3 regions of the Lysinibacillus sp. UBA5990 genome follow, and region 1 is predicted to be linked to each of the others. Evidence: riboswitches for the same ligand, from Rfam matches in the RefSeq annotation. Region 1 holds a riboswitch; each other region holds the start of a gene.
The links. A riboswitch is a leader RNA that binds a small molecule or an ion and turns the genes downstream of it on or off. The one in region 1 is predicted to bind thiamine pyrophosphate.

Region 1 (4,627 bases):
TAGAAAATTCTCAACAAACAGTTGCAGTCATTGCATCGAATGCAAATTTAATGCAATCGCAAAATGAGTCCGTACAAAGCACGCAATTGGCCTTTAAAGATAATAGTGATTTGTCACGTGCAATTGCAACTTCTATTAATGAACTAATGACTCAGTTGTCTACTATGTTAGAGCATAAAAATCAAGCAATTATGTCCATACAAAGTATTTCGGCTATATCAGAGGAAACAGCGGCCTCTGCTGAGCAAGTAAGTGCCTCTGCAATGGACCAACAAGCAGAATTGCAAAAAGTGGCAGAGTCTATGCAAAATATGAATGATATCTCTAATGAACTGCAAGAGGTCGTAAATAGATTTAAGCTTGCGTAGAGAAAAAAGCTGCCTAAAATCTAAAGGCAGCTCATACTGTTGATAAAAGGAATCGAGAAGTTCATGCTCGATTCCCTTTTCATTTTTTTCATCGAGAATTCATAGTCCTCAAATGAGTGAGTTTTGGTGATTCTTATATTCTGTACATTGTTCTCCTCGTTTATTGATGTGATTTTTTATCTTTTCATCATTGGAACAAGGCGCACCCCTCCAGTAGTGGAAATCAACGGTTTTAATTATGAAAGTAAGTAGCATTGACCTAGTACATTATCGACACTACAATCAAAAGGGAGGGGGACTTCAATATGGTGTATCTTGGAATGATTTTCTTTCAAATTGTCGCACCTATTTTAGTATTACTTGTACTAGGTGCTATTCTGCAAAAGAAATTTCGCTTTAACTTAAAAGCATTATCACAGCTTATTACATATTGTTTTATGCCTGCCGCTGTATTTATTAATTTATATGAGACGAGTATAAAACTGTCTGTTCTGGGAGAAGTTGGATTGTTTGTTGTGCTTTTTATTGGTAGTCAAATGTTACTCAGTCACTTTTTAGCGAAAGGGCTTGGACTCGCCAAAACTGAGGCAGCTGTTTTTAAAAATAGTGTAGTACTCATTAACTCTGGCAACTATGGTATTCCGGTAGCTCAAATGATTTTTGCCACTCAACCTATTGGTGTAGCCATCCAGGTTATACTCGTTATCTTCCAAAACATGACAACGTATACGTATGGTTTATATAATTTAATTTCCTCTACTAAATCGGGCATGACAATTTTAAAGGATTTTATAAAAATGCCTATTATACACGCTTTAATAATCGGTGTGGCCATGAATTATTTTGACATTGGCATTCCGCAGTTTATTAAAATACCTATAGACCATGTAGCAGATGGTTTTATTGCCGTTGCATTAATTACGCTAGGCGCCCAATTGTCTCAACTGGAGATTAAAACGATGTTTAATAAAACAGTATTCGTCAGCTGCTTGACGCGATTAATTATCGGTCCAGCCGTTGCTTTAGTCATTATTTATGCGCTCGGTTTAGACGGGGTTGTGGCACAATCGTTATTTATAGCGAGTGCTTTTCCCACATCCCGCAACAGTTCAAGTCTAGCATTAGAATATGATATAGAGTCGGCAACAGCTGCACAAACCGTTTTATTTTCGACCATTGTGAGTTGTATAACGGTCACGATTGTAATTTATATTGCTGATGTATTGTTTACCTAATAGAAATCAAAAATATTTAAATGATAACTTCCATCTCTTAGCAATATCTGCTAAACTAGCATCAAACTGAATAGTATTAACTAGGGGAGTCTGATGAGTCAGGCTGAGAGGGAAACGCATAGAGGTTTCTTGACCCTTTGGACCTGATCTGGCTCATACCAGCGTGGGAAAGTTAAGAAGCTATTGCATATTACGTGCAATCAATAGACCCTTTACATTCATGGCCGGATCCAATTATTTTTTTGGATTCGGCCTTTATTTATTTTGTTTGCTGGGTGAGCTAGAATCGGTCCTTGTTTAAACTACATTTAAGGGAGAGAAGTAGCTCATGTCAGCAATTAGTGCAAAGAACATTACGATTATGTCTAACTTTGAAGGAAGTAAAAAGGTTTATGTGGAAGGATCTCGTCCTGATATTTTAGTACCAATGCGTGAAATTACATTAAGTCCGACGACTGGTACCTTTGGGGATGAAGAAAATGCCCCAATTCGGGTGTATGATACGAGTGGACCATATACAGATCCGGTCTTCCACGTGGATATTACAAAGGGCTTACCTGCTTTACGAAGTGCTTGGATACAAGAGCGAGGGGATGTTGAGGAATACGGAGGGCGTACAATTAAACCTGAGGATAATGGTTTCAGTCGCGCTGATGATCCACGTATCCATGAAAATGTCTTCCCGGAATTGGTGAGAAAGCCTTTACGTGCAAAAAAGGGTAAAAATGTCACGCAGCTTCATTATGCTCGACGGGGAATTATTACACCTGAGATGGAGTTTGTAGCGATACGAGAAAATATGGACCCAGATTTCGTACGTTCAGAGATTGCAGCAGGCCGGGCTATTATGCCTGCCAATATTAATCATCCTGAGGCCGAGCCAATGATTATCGGTCGTAACTTCCATGTGAAGATTAATGCGAACATTGGGAATTCAGCTGTATCATCCTCGATTGCAGAGGAAGTGGAAAAAATGACATGGGCTACACGCTGGGGTGCTGATAATATTATGGATCTATCAACTGGCAAACATATTCATACAACGAGAGAATGGATAATTCGAAATGCTGCAGTACCAGTTGGGACAGTACCAATTTATCAGGCATTAGAAAAGGTAAATGGTGTGGCTGAGGATTTAACATGGGAGGTGTACCGTGATACGCTTATTGAACAAGCGGAGCAAGGGGTAGATTATTTCACTATTCATGCAGGTGTCCTTTTACGTTATGTCCCTCTTACGGCAAACCGTGTAACAGGCATTGTGTCTAGGGGTGGTTCCATTATGGCGCAATGGTGTTTATACCATCATCAAGAGAACTTCCTCTATACTCATTTTGAGGAAATATGTGAAATTATGAAAGCTTATGATGTAGCCTTTTCATTAGGAGATGGCTTACGCCCAGGGTCAATCGCGGATGCTAACGATGAAGCACAATTTGCGGAGCTGGAAACATTAGGCGAATTAACGCAAATTGCATGGAAGCATGATGTTCAAGTAATGGTGGAGGGGCCAGGTCACGTTCCAATGCATTTGATTAAAGAGAATATGGACAAGCAATTAGAGGTTTGTAAGGAAGCCCCATTCTATACTTTAGGTCCATTGACAACAGATATTGCTCCAGGTTACGACCATATTACATCTGCTATTGGTGCAGCAATGATTGGTTGGTTTGGTACAGCTATGCTCTGCTATGTGACACCGAAGGAACATTTAGGATTACCTAATCGGGAGGATGTTCGAGTAGGGGTTATTACTTATAAGATTGCTGCACATGCTGCAGATTTAGCAAAGGGGCACCCAGGTGCACAACAACGAGATGATGCACTGTCAAAAGCGCGTTTCGAGTTCCGCTGGCGTGATCAATTTAACCTTTCTCTTGATCCAGAACGTGCAGTAGAATATCACGATGAAACATTACCAGCAGAGGGGGCAAAAACAGCACATTTTTGTTCAATGTGCGGTCCTAAATTTTGTAGCATGAGAATTTCTCAGGATATTCGTAATTATGCTAAGGAAAAGGATTTAAATACAACAGAGGCCATCCATGAAGGTATGAGGGAAAAGTCAGCGGAGTTTAAAAAGGCAGGTAGTCAAATCTATCAATAATAATAGTACAAGGCTTGTGTTGATTTACTAGACACGAGCCTTTTTTATGTTGGTTCCACAATTAAACAGGGGAGATGAATAAAAGTAATTTATGCTTTTGCAAATAGAAGTGAGCGGTTGAAACTAGACGAATACTAAAAAGCTCCATGTGAATTATACATTCACATGGAGTAAAAGTTGGATTTGGATATCAATAATAAGTGGAATATTAAACGTTTGTTGGTTGTTTTACATATGGGTTTGTAAGATCCATACCTTCTAATGAAAGACCCATTGCTTTTGCGACACCTTCACCATATGCTGGATCAGCTAAATAGCAGTGAAGGATGTGACGACGTTTGATGAATTCTTCAACAGAAGCCATATCATTAGCCGTATTTTCAAATAGACGTTGTTGTTCTTCCGCAGTCATTAGGCGGAAAAGTTTACCTGGTTGCTCGAAGTAATTATTATCGTCTTCACGGAAATCATGAATTCCTGCATGACCATCAATGCGTAACTCAGGCTCTTTGTGGTCTAAATTATGCTCCCATTCACCATAGCTATTTGGTTCATAGCCTAGTGTTGAACCAAGGTTGCCGTCAAAACGCATAGCGCCATCACGGTGGAAAGTACGGAATGGACATTTTGGTGCGTTAACAGGAAGCATATAGTGGTTTACACCTAAACGGTAGCGTTGTGCATCCGCATAGGCAAAGATACGACCTTGTAACATTTTATCTGGTGAGAAGCTAATACCAGGAACGATGTTAGATGGTGCAAATGCAGCTTGTTCCACTTCTGCAAAGTAGTTGTCCGGGTTTTTATTTAACTCAAACTCACCTACAGGAATTAATGGGAAATCTTTTTTATACCATACTTTTGTTAAATCGAATGGGTTGTATGGTAGCTCACGAGCTTGCTCCTCTGTCATAACC
Region 2 (4,627 bases), on a different contig from region 1:
GATTTATAGCATTTGATGATCGGCCTTGGGAAATTATAGAGACTGGTCCTCTGAACAATAAAGAAGAGGCAGTGGATACCATTTTATCTGTTACACCAGGAGGCGGGACAGAAATCTATGGTTCACTTGCAAAAGCATATGAAAACCTAGCAGATATAAAACTGCAACGTAAGCATATTATACTTTTAACAGATGGACAATCACAGCCAGGAAATTATGAAGATTTAATTGAACAAGGAAAAGATAACGGAATAACTTTATCGACAGTGGCTATTGGTCAAGATGCCGATGCAAACTTATTGGAAGCTCTGAGTGAGATGGGAAGCGGACGTTTCTACAATGTTATCGATGAGCAAACTATTCCTTCCATTTTATCTCGTGAAACAGCTATGATTTCCCGTACGTACATTGAGGATAATCCATTCTATCCAATACTCTATAATGCTGGGGGATGGAATACGCTATTTGCCAATGGCGTCCCACAAATGAATGCTTATATCGGAACAACTGCAAAGCAGGGTGCTACCGTCGTGGCTGAAAGCGAAAAGGAAGATCCGGTGTTAGCACAATGGCAATATGGTCTTGGCAAAACATTTGCGTTTACTTCTGATTCAACAGGAAAGTGGGCAGGCGACTGGGCAAGATGGCAGGACTGGGGAACATTTTGGCAAACGCTTATTTCACAAATGCTCCCAAGCTATAATGATGTTGCCTATGATGTAAGAGTAGAATCAGATGGATCATTTATGATTACAGATCCTACAAATGAAGCAGCATTTTTAGATATTGTTGCGGTTAATGAAGCGGGTGAAGAGCTAGACACACAGCTTGAAACTATATCAGCTTCTCAGGTGCGAGCTGTAGTACAAGCTGAGCCGGGATTAATCTTCTTCCGTATCGCTGATGAAAAGGAAACGATTTATCAGGCAGGATTAAGTGTTCCCTATAGTGCTGAGTATGAACTTCTTCCTGCTAATGATAAATTAATAGAAGAATTAACCGAACAAACTGGTGGTGCTGTTTTAAAAGAACCACAAGAAGTGTTCCGTGACTTTACAAAGCGAGGGGCGGATCGTCAAAACATTGCGACATGGCTTCTCCTTGCAGGTATGCTCTTATTCTTTATTGATATTACAATAAGACGCTTTGGCTGGAATTTCCTAACGAAGCCGAAGAAAAAGGAGCAACTTGTAGAAAATCCCCCCGTACAAGCAGAAGATACGAATGTAGCACAATTATTAAAGGGTATGAAAAAACGCCAATAATTTAGTTAGATGAAAGCAGTGTGAATTATTTCGCACTGCTTTTTGTATATATGCAGGGAGAGAAATCCTCTAAGTTATATCAACGACGTTCTTTAATAAAGAGAGCGGGAATTAAAATATTTTACTAGCACCGTTTTACGCAAACTGCTAGCTACTACAATACCTAAGATTGCTCCAATTGAACTTGATATTAAAAAGGCAGGCATGAAAAATAAGGCCGCTACGGATGTGCCCATAAGTATCTTTGCATAGGGTACTGCTACAAGTGATGCGAGAAGACCAGTGCCGATCACTTCGCCCATACCGGCTAACCACATTTTACAGCTATATTTATAGGCAAGCCCTGCGCATAATGCACCAATAATACTACCAGGAATGGCTAACAGTGAGCCTGTTCCTGTAAGGATACGAATGATAGCCGTCACAAAGGCTACTACAACTGTAGGTAAGGGTCCAAGTATAATGGCTCCTATTACGTTAATAGCGTGCTGTATAGGGTAGGCACGAGCAATCCCAGTTGGAATGGAGATGAACGTAGAGCCTGCAACGGCAATCGCTACTAATAAAGCCATAATTGTTAATTTTCGAATAGACATGATAGGTGCGCTCCTTTTCGTTTTAGCCACTAGGAAAATGAAAAAAGCCGCTTCCTTCAAACGACAGGAAGCGGCCTTGCTTATACAATGAAAATAGCAAGAAGCGCCACTTCCCTCCGCTAGCATGAACTAGATCAGGTTCGAAGGGTCCGTATATAACCATATACGTCTCAGCCTTTAAAAGACTCCCCTAGTGGTAAAAATTTTTCTATTTTTTAGAAGTGTAACATACTTGAATCAATAGTCAATAAGCTTTGATGATTAGTGTGAATCTGGATGCATAAGTTGTGGTGCCTTTTTCAATGTCCAAATTAGGGCAAGGAAGAAGCAGGCTAATAAGATAATGGCACCAAATATATAAGGACTATTCATATTCCAGTCAAATAAGAAACCAGCTAAAGCGGGTCCAATCATATTTCCAAGACTCATATAGGCATTGTTCAAGCCGGCTGCAAACCCTTGCTCTGTTTCAGCAAGTTTTGAGATGAGTGTATTAACAGCTGGACGAATTAACGTTGTTGCCGTTGAGAAGATGGTTGCTACAACTAATATTAGTGCAAAACCTGAAACAAATAATATTAAGAAAATAGCAACGGAGGCAATAAATAAATTGACCAAAACTACTTTCATTTCACCAAAGCGTTTAAAGAGTGGCGTTATGATAAACATCTGTACAATTACCCCAAATGCTCCACCAACAACTAGAATGGTAGCAATATCGCCAGGTGAGTAATTAAATTTTTCTGTCACAAATAGGGATAAGGTTGTTTGGAAGTTAGCAATCCCAAATGAGAATACCATCATAATAATTAACATAACAAAATAAGGCATATGTACAGAGCGAGCCATCTGTTTCACCAGATTATCTTGCTTTTGTCTATTTTGCGCAGTATTTGGCTTTGTAGATGGTAATAAAAAGTACGATAAAATAGATGCTAAGATGGCGGCAGCTCCCGCCATGAAAAATGGAAAATGTAAGCTAACCTTTGCGAGGAAACCACCAATTCCAGGGCCAATCATAAAGCCGAACGACATTGCAGCTCCTAACATACTCATTCCTTTTCCGCGTTCTTCATAAGTTGTCACGTCTGCTACAAAAGCCATAATAGGAGGTGCAACAAATGCAGAGCCAAGGCCACCTAAAAAGCGTGCCAAAAAGAGCATCCAAACATCTGTAGAAAGGCCAAAACCGATTTGTGCAAGTCCTGTTAGTATAAGACCGAAAATAATTAAATTTTTCCGCCCATACAGGTCAGAAAGATTCCCAGCAATTGGAGAAAATACGAATTGTGCCAAGGCGAACGTTGCAATAAGCATACCTAGAACTTGTCCTGCTGCTCCAAATATTCTTAAGTATTCCGGCATTACAGGAATAATAATTCCAATACTCCCCATTGCGATAAACATATTAAACATTAATATATACAAAGCCGCCTTATTGGACTTCTGCTGGGTCATCGAAAAACCCCCTTTATGTAATCAAATATAGTACAGTCTATCATAAAGAATTATAGCTGGCTAATAGTTGAGATTGCTGTAACTGGTTCGATCGTTAGAATGGTTTTTCAGAAAAGCTTTTTTCTTGGGAGGCTTCAGATCATTGTGTAATAAAAAAGAATAGTTAGGGGTGTAGAGTGAGGACGAATTGCTTTTTGCTAGAAACAACTATATTGAAATGAAATAGCGCGGGTAAGTGTGAATAATGTTACCAAAGGCTACTAGTAGAAATGCTCTTTAAATATAGTAATACAAATGAATGCTTACATAAAAAGAGCGAATTGGTTTTAGACCAAATCGCTCTTATAAATTATCGAATATTCATTTTAAATTCTAAAAACAGTTCATTATATTTACCTAAGTAATCTGGGCCTAAGTTTTTGTAGACCTCTAATGTATCACGTTGCTCTTCAGAAGGGTAATAGCGTTCATCAGAAACTACTTCTGGGTCCATTAAGTCCATGGCAGCGATATTAGGCGTCGAATAGCCAACATAATCGGCATTTTGAGCACCAGATTCAGCGCTTAGCATAAAATTGATAAAGGCATGTGCACCTTCAATATTTTTCGATGTTTTTGGAATAACCATATTATCAAACCATAAATTGGAGCCTTCTTCAGGAACAGCAAAGTCCAATTCTTCATTTTCAGACATCATGTCCGCTGCCTGACCAGACCAAGTGAGAGCCACTGTTGCTTCATTATTGATCATTAATGGCGTAATTTCATCCCCAATGATCGCTTTTATGTTAGGCGCAAGTGTGATCAACTTGTCAGTTGCTTCACGCAGTTCATCGTTATCCAATGAATTCAAGGAGTGTCCAAGACTATTTAAACCCATTCCAATCACTTCACGAGCACCGTCTACTAAAAATACTTTTCTTTTTAATGAAGGGTCCCATAAATCGTCCCAAGAGGAGAAATCTAAGTTCCCAACTAGCTTTGGATTATAAACAATTCCTACTGTTCCCCAGAAGTAAGGAACTGAATATTGATTGTTATCATCGAATGGTAAATCTAAAAAGTATGGATCTATATTTTTAAAATTCGGGATTTTCGCTTTGTCTAAAGGAATCAATAAATTATCTTCCTTCATTTTTTCAATCATATACTCAGAAGGGACAGCAATATCGTACGCTGTACCACCTTGCTGTATTTTAGTCATCATAGCTTCATTGGAGTCGAATGTTTCGTAAATGACATGAATACCTGTTTCTTTTTCAAACTCTTTCAATAGATCAGGATCAATATATTCTCCCCAGTTAAAGA
Region 3 (4,627 bases), on a different contig from region 1:
AAATATACAAAAACGGTAGAGATAGCGAAACAGGATGTTATCGCTACTAAAGCTCATTTTCAGGACAGTAGACAGGAGCTTCAACAATTAGAGCTACGCTGGCTGACAAGCCAAGCAAGCATTTTAGCTCAACAGCTTAAAGAAGGGCAACCTTGTCCGGTTTGTGGGAGTACGACTCATCAACAAACACATAGTGAGCAATTGGAAATTGTTGAGCTTGCTCAGGTGGAAACGTTAAGGAGAAAAGCTTCTTCAGACGAGCGTTTGTATTTGGAAAAAGAGGCGTTTTTAACATCCGCACAACAACTTCAGCAAGAGGCACTGACACAATTAGAAGCATACGCGATGAAGCAACAGGATCAAGCACAAATAATAGCTTCCTTAGAAAAAATGGAACAAGAGATTACTAGCTTAAAGATTATCAATCAACAGCTAGCTCAAACAAGGATCAACCAGAAGGAACAGCGTTTAGCAATAGAGCATTTGCAACATAAACAAGTCAAACTTGAGGAATATTTAACTGAGCAGATGAAGAGCTGGACAAGACTGCAGGCAATTGTAGAAGAACAGCATAAGCAAATGCCAACAACTATTCCAACCTTACAACAATTAAAACAAACACTTACCGATGTTAGTAAACAGAAAATGGATTTACAAAAATTATGGCAGGAAAGCCAGCATGATTTACATGCCGCGAAGGAAGCTGCCAGTAATGCTAAACTAGCTGTGGAAATCGCCAAACAGAATTTTGAAGAATTAAAGCTCAAAATGAATGACAAGCGTGAGCAGTTTTCAATAAGCATGCAGGAAGCAGGCTTTGTGAACTATGAAGACTATGCAACTGCGAAAAGAAGTGCCGCTCAATTAGAAGAACTTAGGAAGGCATGCAGTGACTACACGTTACATGTTCATACGTTACAAATTCAAATTTCAGAAGGAGAAAAACATCTTCAAGGAAAAGAGGAGCAAGATTTAGCCCTGATGGAGGCAACCTTAGAAAGTCTCCGAATCGCCTATGAGGATGCTTTTAAACAACTTCAACAAATAGATGGATTTGCGAAATCATGTCAAAGCTTTATCAACAAAGTAGAAGAAACAGAGAGAGAGCTTCGTTTACTTGAGAGTGAGGCAGGGCGCGTGAAGGAGCTGTATGGCTTATTAAATGGGCAAAATTCGAAAAAGCTTTCCTTTGAACGATATATTCAAATTAATTATTTAGATCAAATTACAGAGGCAGCCAATATTCGTCTTTATCATTTATCTAATGGCCAATTTGAGCTTAGACGTTCGGACAGGCTTGAAAAGCATGCCAAACAAAGTGGACTTGGGCTTGATGTATATGACGCTTACACAGATCAATTACGAGATGTCAAAACATTATCCGGTGGTGAAAAGTTCAATGCATCATTAAGCCTTGCCTTGGGAATGGCAGATGTTATTCAAAGCTTCCAAGGTAATATTTATATTGAAACAATGTTTATTGATGAGGGTTTTGGCTCGCTCGATGAAGAATCATTAAATAAAGCAATAGATACATTAATCGATTTACAAGATTCTGGACGAATGATTGGTGTCATCTCTCATGTGCCTGAATTAAAATCAGCGATGCCAGCCGTTTTACATGTCGAAAAAACATTGAATGGATATAGTCAAACATATTTTGAAATAAAATAAAGGAAGGTGTATTTCCGGCTTAAGGAAATACGCCTTCCTTTTATTTTTTTCGAGAACTGACTGTAGAAGTTGTCCCTTTTTTTGCTGCCATCACTTTTTTTACGATCGGTATAACAATAGGCGCTAATTTAACAGCGGTTTTCACTACTTTTGATACTTTCATCAAAAACACAGCTCCTTTTTAATTACTTCTACCTGTTTATTTTAAAAATGAAACATTAGCGGATAACTCTAACAGCCTGAATAATATTCCATATTACGATTCCGAGCGAAACAATTCCGTAAATGGCGAACGAAATGAACCAAATGATCATTACTGTACTATTACTTGAAGTGGGGTCTAAACTAAATGTAGAAAAGACAAAGACAATGAAAAATAAGATACCAAATACAAAAGGAATTAGATGAGACACTAGTGCTCGAATAGAATGTCTTTTGATGTCAGCATCTTTCGTAACGAAGTAAACAATTAATGGTACGATGAAAGGAGCAAAGAAAATACTGAGATAACTAAAGGCAGATAAAATTTTTTGGTTCTCCATAGTTGTACCTCCTTTTTTAATATTTACGCATGGAAAACAGTAAAGTTTCAAAAATTAAGTATGGAAGAGGTTGTAATCATTCCGTGCTTTGCGTACAATGAAAGTGTTCAAATTAAATTCAGATGTAACGACCACAAGGGGAGCTGATGATGTCAGCTGAGACTGGGCACGTAATGCCTTGACTCTTTGAACCTGTAAGCTAACACTTGCGTAGGGATGTGGATAGAAACCGACACTTGTACGATGTGAGGCTCTGTCCTGACATCGTTTTTTCATTCTTAAGAATAAAAAGATGTCAGAGAGAATCAAATCAGCGCATTTCTATTCCTGCTCTTGTATCCTACATCGGAACAAAGGAGAGAATATGTATGGACAAAAAAAGACTATTAATGCTAGTGGAGATTGCAATATTTGCTGCGATTGGCCTTGTGCTCGATCAGGTCTCCTTTAAAGTATGGGCACAAGGTGGCTCTGTTAGTCTTGTCATGGTACCAATTATGTTAATTGCATTTCGTTGGGGCTTAGTAGCTGGCCTAACAACAGGCTTACTTGTAGGCGTTATGCAAACCATGTTTGGAGCTTATATTGTACACTGGCTTCAAGGTTTATTAGATTACGGCGTTGCTTTCACAGTTGTAGGGTTAGCAGCCATTGTACGCAGACCTTTACTTGAAGCAGCAAGCCAACTAAACAAAACAAAAATGGCGCTTTATATTATTGTAGGTACGGTGTTTGCAGGCTTCTTGCGATATGCAGCGCATACTACTGCTGGAGCGGTATTTTTTGCAGAGTATGCCGGCGATCAAAATGCGTGGATCTACTCGATTATTTATAATGGTACCTATATGCTGCCCGCAACAGTATTAACAGCCATTGTGGGAGCGTTATTATTCACAGCCGCTCCACAACTAATGCATCGTAAAGCATAATGCCATCCCCTTCATATTGGTGAAGGGGTTTTTTTATGCAGTCACAAGAGAATAGCACTTTGCCAAGGAGGCAGGCATACAATATTTAAAGCGTTTAGCGTTATACGCGTAAAAAGTTATGTTATATTAAAGAGTAGATATTAGATGAAAGGGACGTTATACATGATTGTAAAAACGCAAGAAGAAATTGAAGCTTTTAAAAAAATTGGACGCATTTGTGCAGAGATTCGTGAAGCGATGAAGGCTGCTACAAAACCAGGTGTCACAACACTTGAACTAGATGAAATTGCTGGCCGAATGTTTGCTGAGGCAGGTGCCATTTCAGGACCAAAAGGAGAATATGACTTCCCAGGATATACTTGTATTAGTGTCAACGAGGAAGTAGCGCATGGTATCCCAGGTAAACGTGTTATTCAGGAGGGAGATATCGTCAATATCGATGTTTCAGGCTCTTTAGATGGCTACTTTGCCGACACGGGTATTTCATTTGTAGTTGGTGATGGCTATGAAGACAAAGAAAAACTATGTCGTGTTGCTAAAGATGCTTTTGACCGTGCTATGACAAAGGTAAAGGCTGGCTCTAAATTAAATCAAATCGGTAAAGCTGTAGAGCGAGAAGCGAATGCTAATGGCTTAACAGTTATTATGAATTTAACAGGCCATGGTTTAGGTCGTTCTTTACATGATGAGCCAAATCACATTTTAAATTATTATGATGCATGGGACTCTACGATTATGAAAGAGGGTATGGTTCTTGCAGTTGAGCCATTTATCTCAGCAAAAGCAGAGCATATTGTAGAAGCTGGTGATGGTTGGACATTCATTACACCTGATAAGTCTCTTGTTGCTCAAATTGAACATTCAGTAATTGTTACAAAAGAAAAACCAATTATCCTTACTTCATTAGACGAAGAATAGGATTACAAAAAAATCCTGCACACCAAATTACTTTTGGTAGGCAGGATTTTTTTTAATGAATAAAATACCAACTAAGAGTACACCACATAAAAATAACGCAGCTGTTGTTACGAGTAGCTCATCAAAACCATTATGTAAAGCGATTCCTATATAAGCCCATATAAAAACACTTGGATACATGATATCAAAGTGATGAAAGCGGATATGTAGCGCAATGGCTCCACCTAATGTCAGTAAAATAACTGCCCAAAGAGGAGTACTTAGACCAAAACCGTTCCAACCATAAGCTGTTAACGTAAAGCTAATATTTGTGATAAAAATAAATGTCATCCATGCAAAATAAATGGCGAAAGGAATACGGCCAGACAGTGATTTGTCATGAAGTGGATACGTATTGTACAACATAAATAAATACAAGACTAAGAGTAAGGTAATGCCGAGAGAAACAATAAATAATTCATGATGCCATACGTAAATCGTTAATGCTTGTAAAATATTTATGCAACTAAAGAGCGCAGACTGTTTCATAGATGTCTTTTTGATGTTCATCACTAACCAATAACC

Region 2: another riboswitch for thiamine pyrophosphate. It lies ahead of thiW (energy coupling factor transporter S component ThiW); the one in region 1 lies ahead of thiC (phosphomethylpyrimidine synthase ThiC).
Region 3: another riboswitch for thiamine pyrophosphate. It lies ahead of thiT (energy-coupled thiamine transporter ThiT); the one in region 1 lies ahead of thiC (phosphomethylpyrimidine synthase ThiC).

Annotation. Positions count from the first base shown of each region.
Region 1 covers NZ_DJAY01000002.1:114,277-118,903, forward strand. Annotated here, with positions in the region: gene B3D94_RS01305 (methyl-accepting chemotaxis protein) at 1-368, shown strand, start outside; gene B3D94_RS01310 (AEC family transporter) at 674-1,603, shown strand; TPP riboswitch at 1,676-1,790, shown strand; gene thiC (phosphomethylpyrimidine synthase ThiC) at 1,932-3,710, shown strand; gene B3D94_RS01320 (catalase) at 3,919-4,627, opposite strand, start outside.
Region 2 covers NZ_DJAY01000001.1:90,888-95,514, forward strand. Annotated here, with positions in the region: gene B3D94_RS00385 (VWA domain-containing protein) at 1-1,265, shown strand, start outside; gene thiW (energy coupling factor transporter S component ThiW) at 1,358-1,861, opposite strand; TPP riboswitch at 1,956-2,063, opposite strand; gene B3D94_RS00395 (MFS transporter) at 2,123-3,319, opposite strand; gene B3D94_RS00400 (ABC transporter substrate-binding protein) at 3,669-4,627, opposite strand, start outside.
Region 3 covers NZ_DJAY01000012.1:49,959-54,585, reverse strand. Annotated here, with positions in the region: gene B3D94_RS11600 (SbcC/MukB-like Walker B domain-containing protein) at 1-1,674, shown strand, start outside; gene B3D94_RS11595 (hypothetical protein) at 1,715-1,840, opposite strand; gene B3D94_RS11590 (DUF4870 domain-containing protein) at 1,893-2,216, opposite strand; TPP riboswitch at 2,343-2,450, shown strand; gene thiT (energy-coupled thiamine transporter ThiT) at 2,585-3,145, shown strand; gene map (type I methionyl aminopeptidase) at 3,308-4,063, shown strand; gene B3D94_RS11575 (hypothetical protein) at 4,091-4,627, opposite strand, start outside.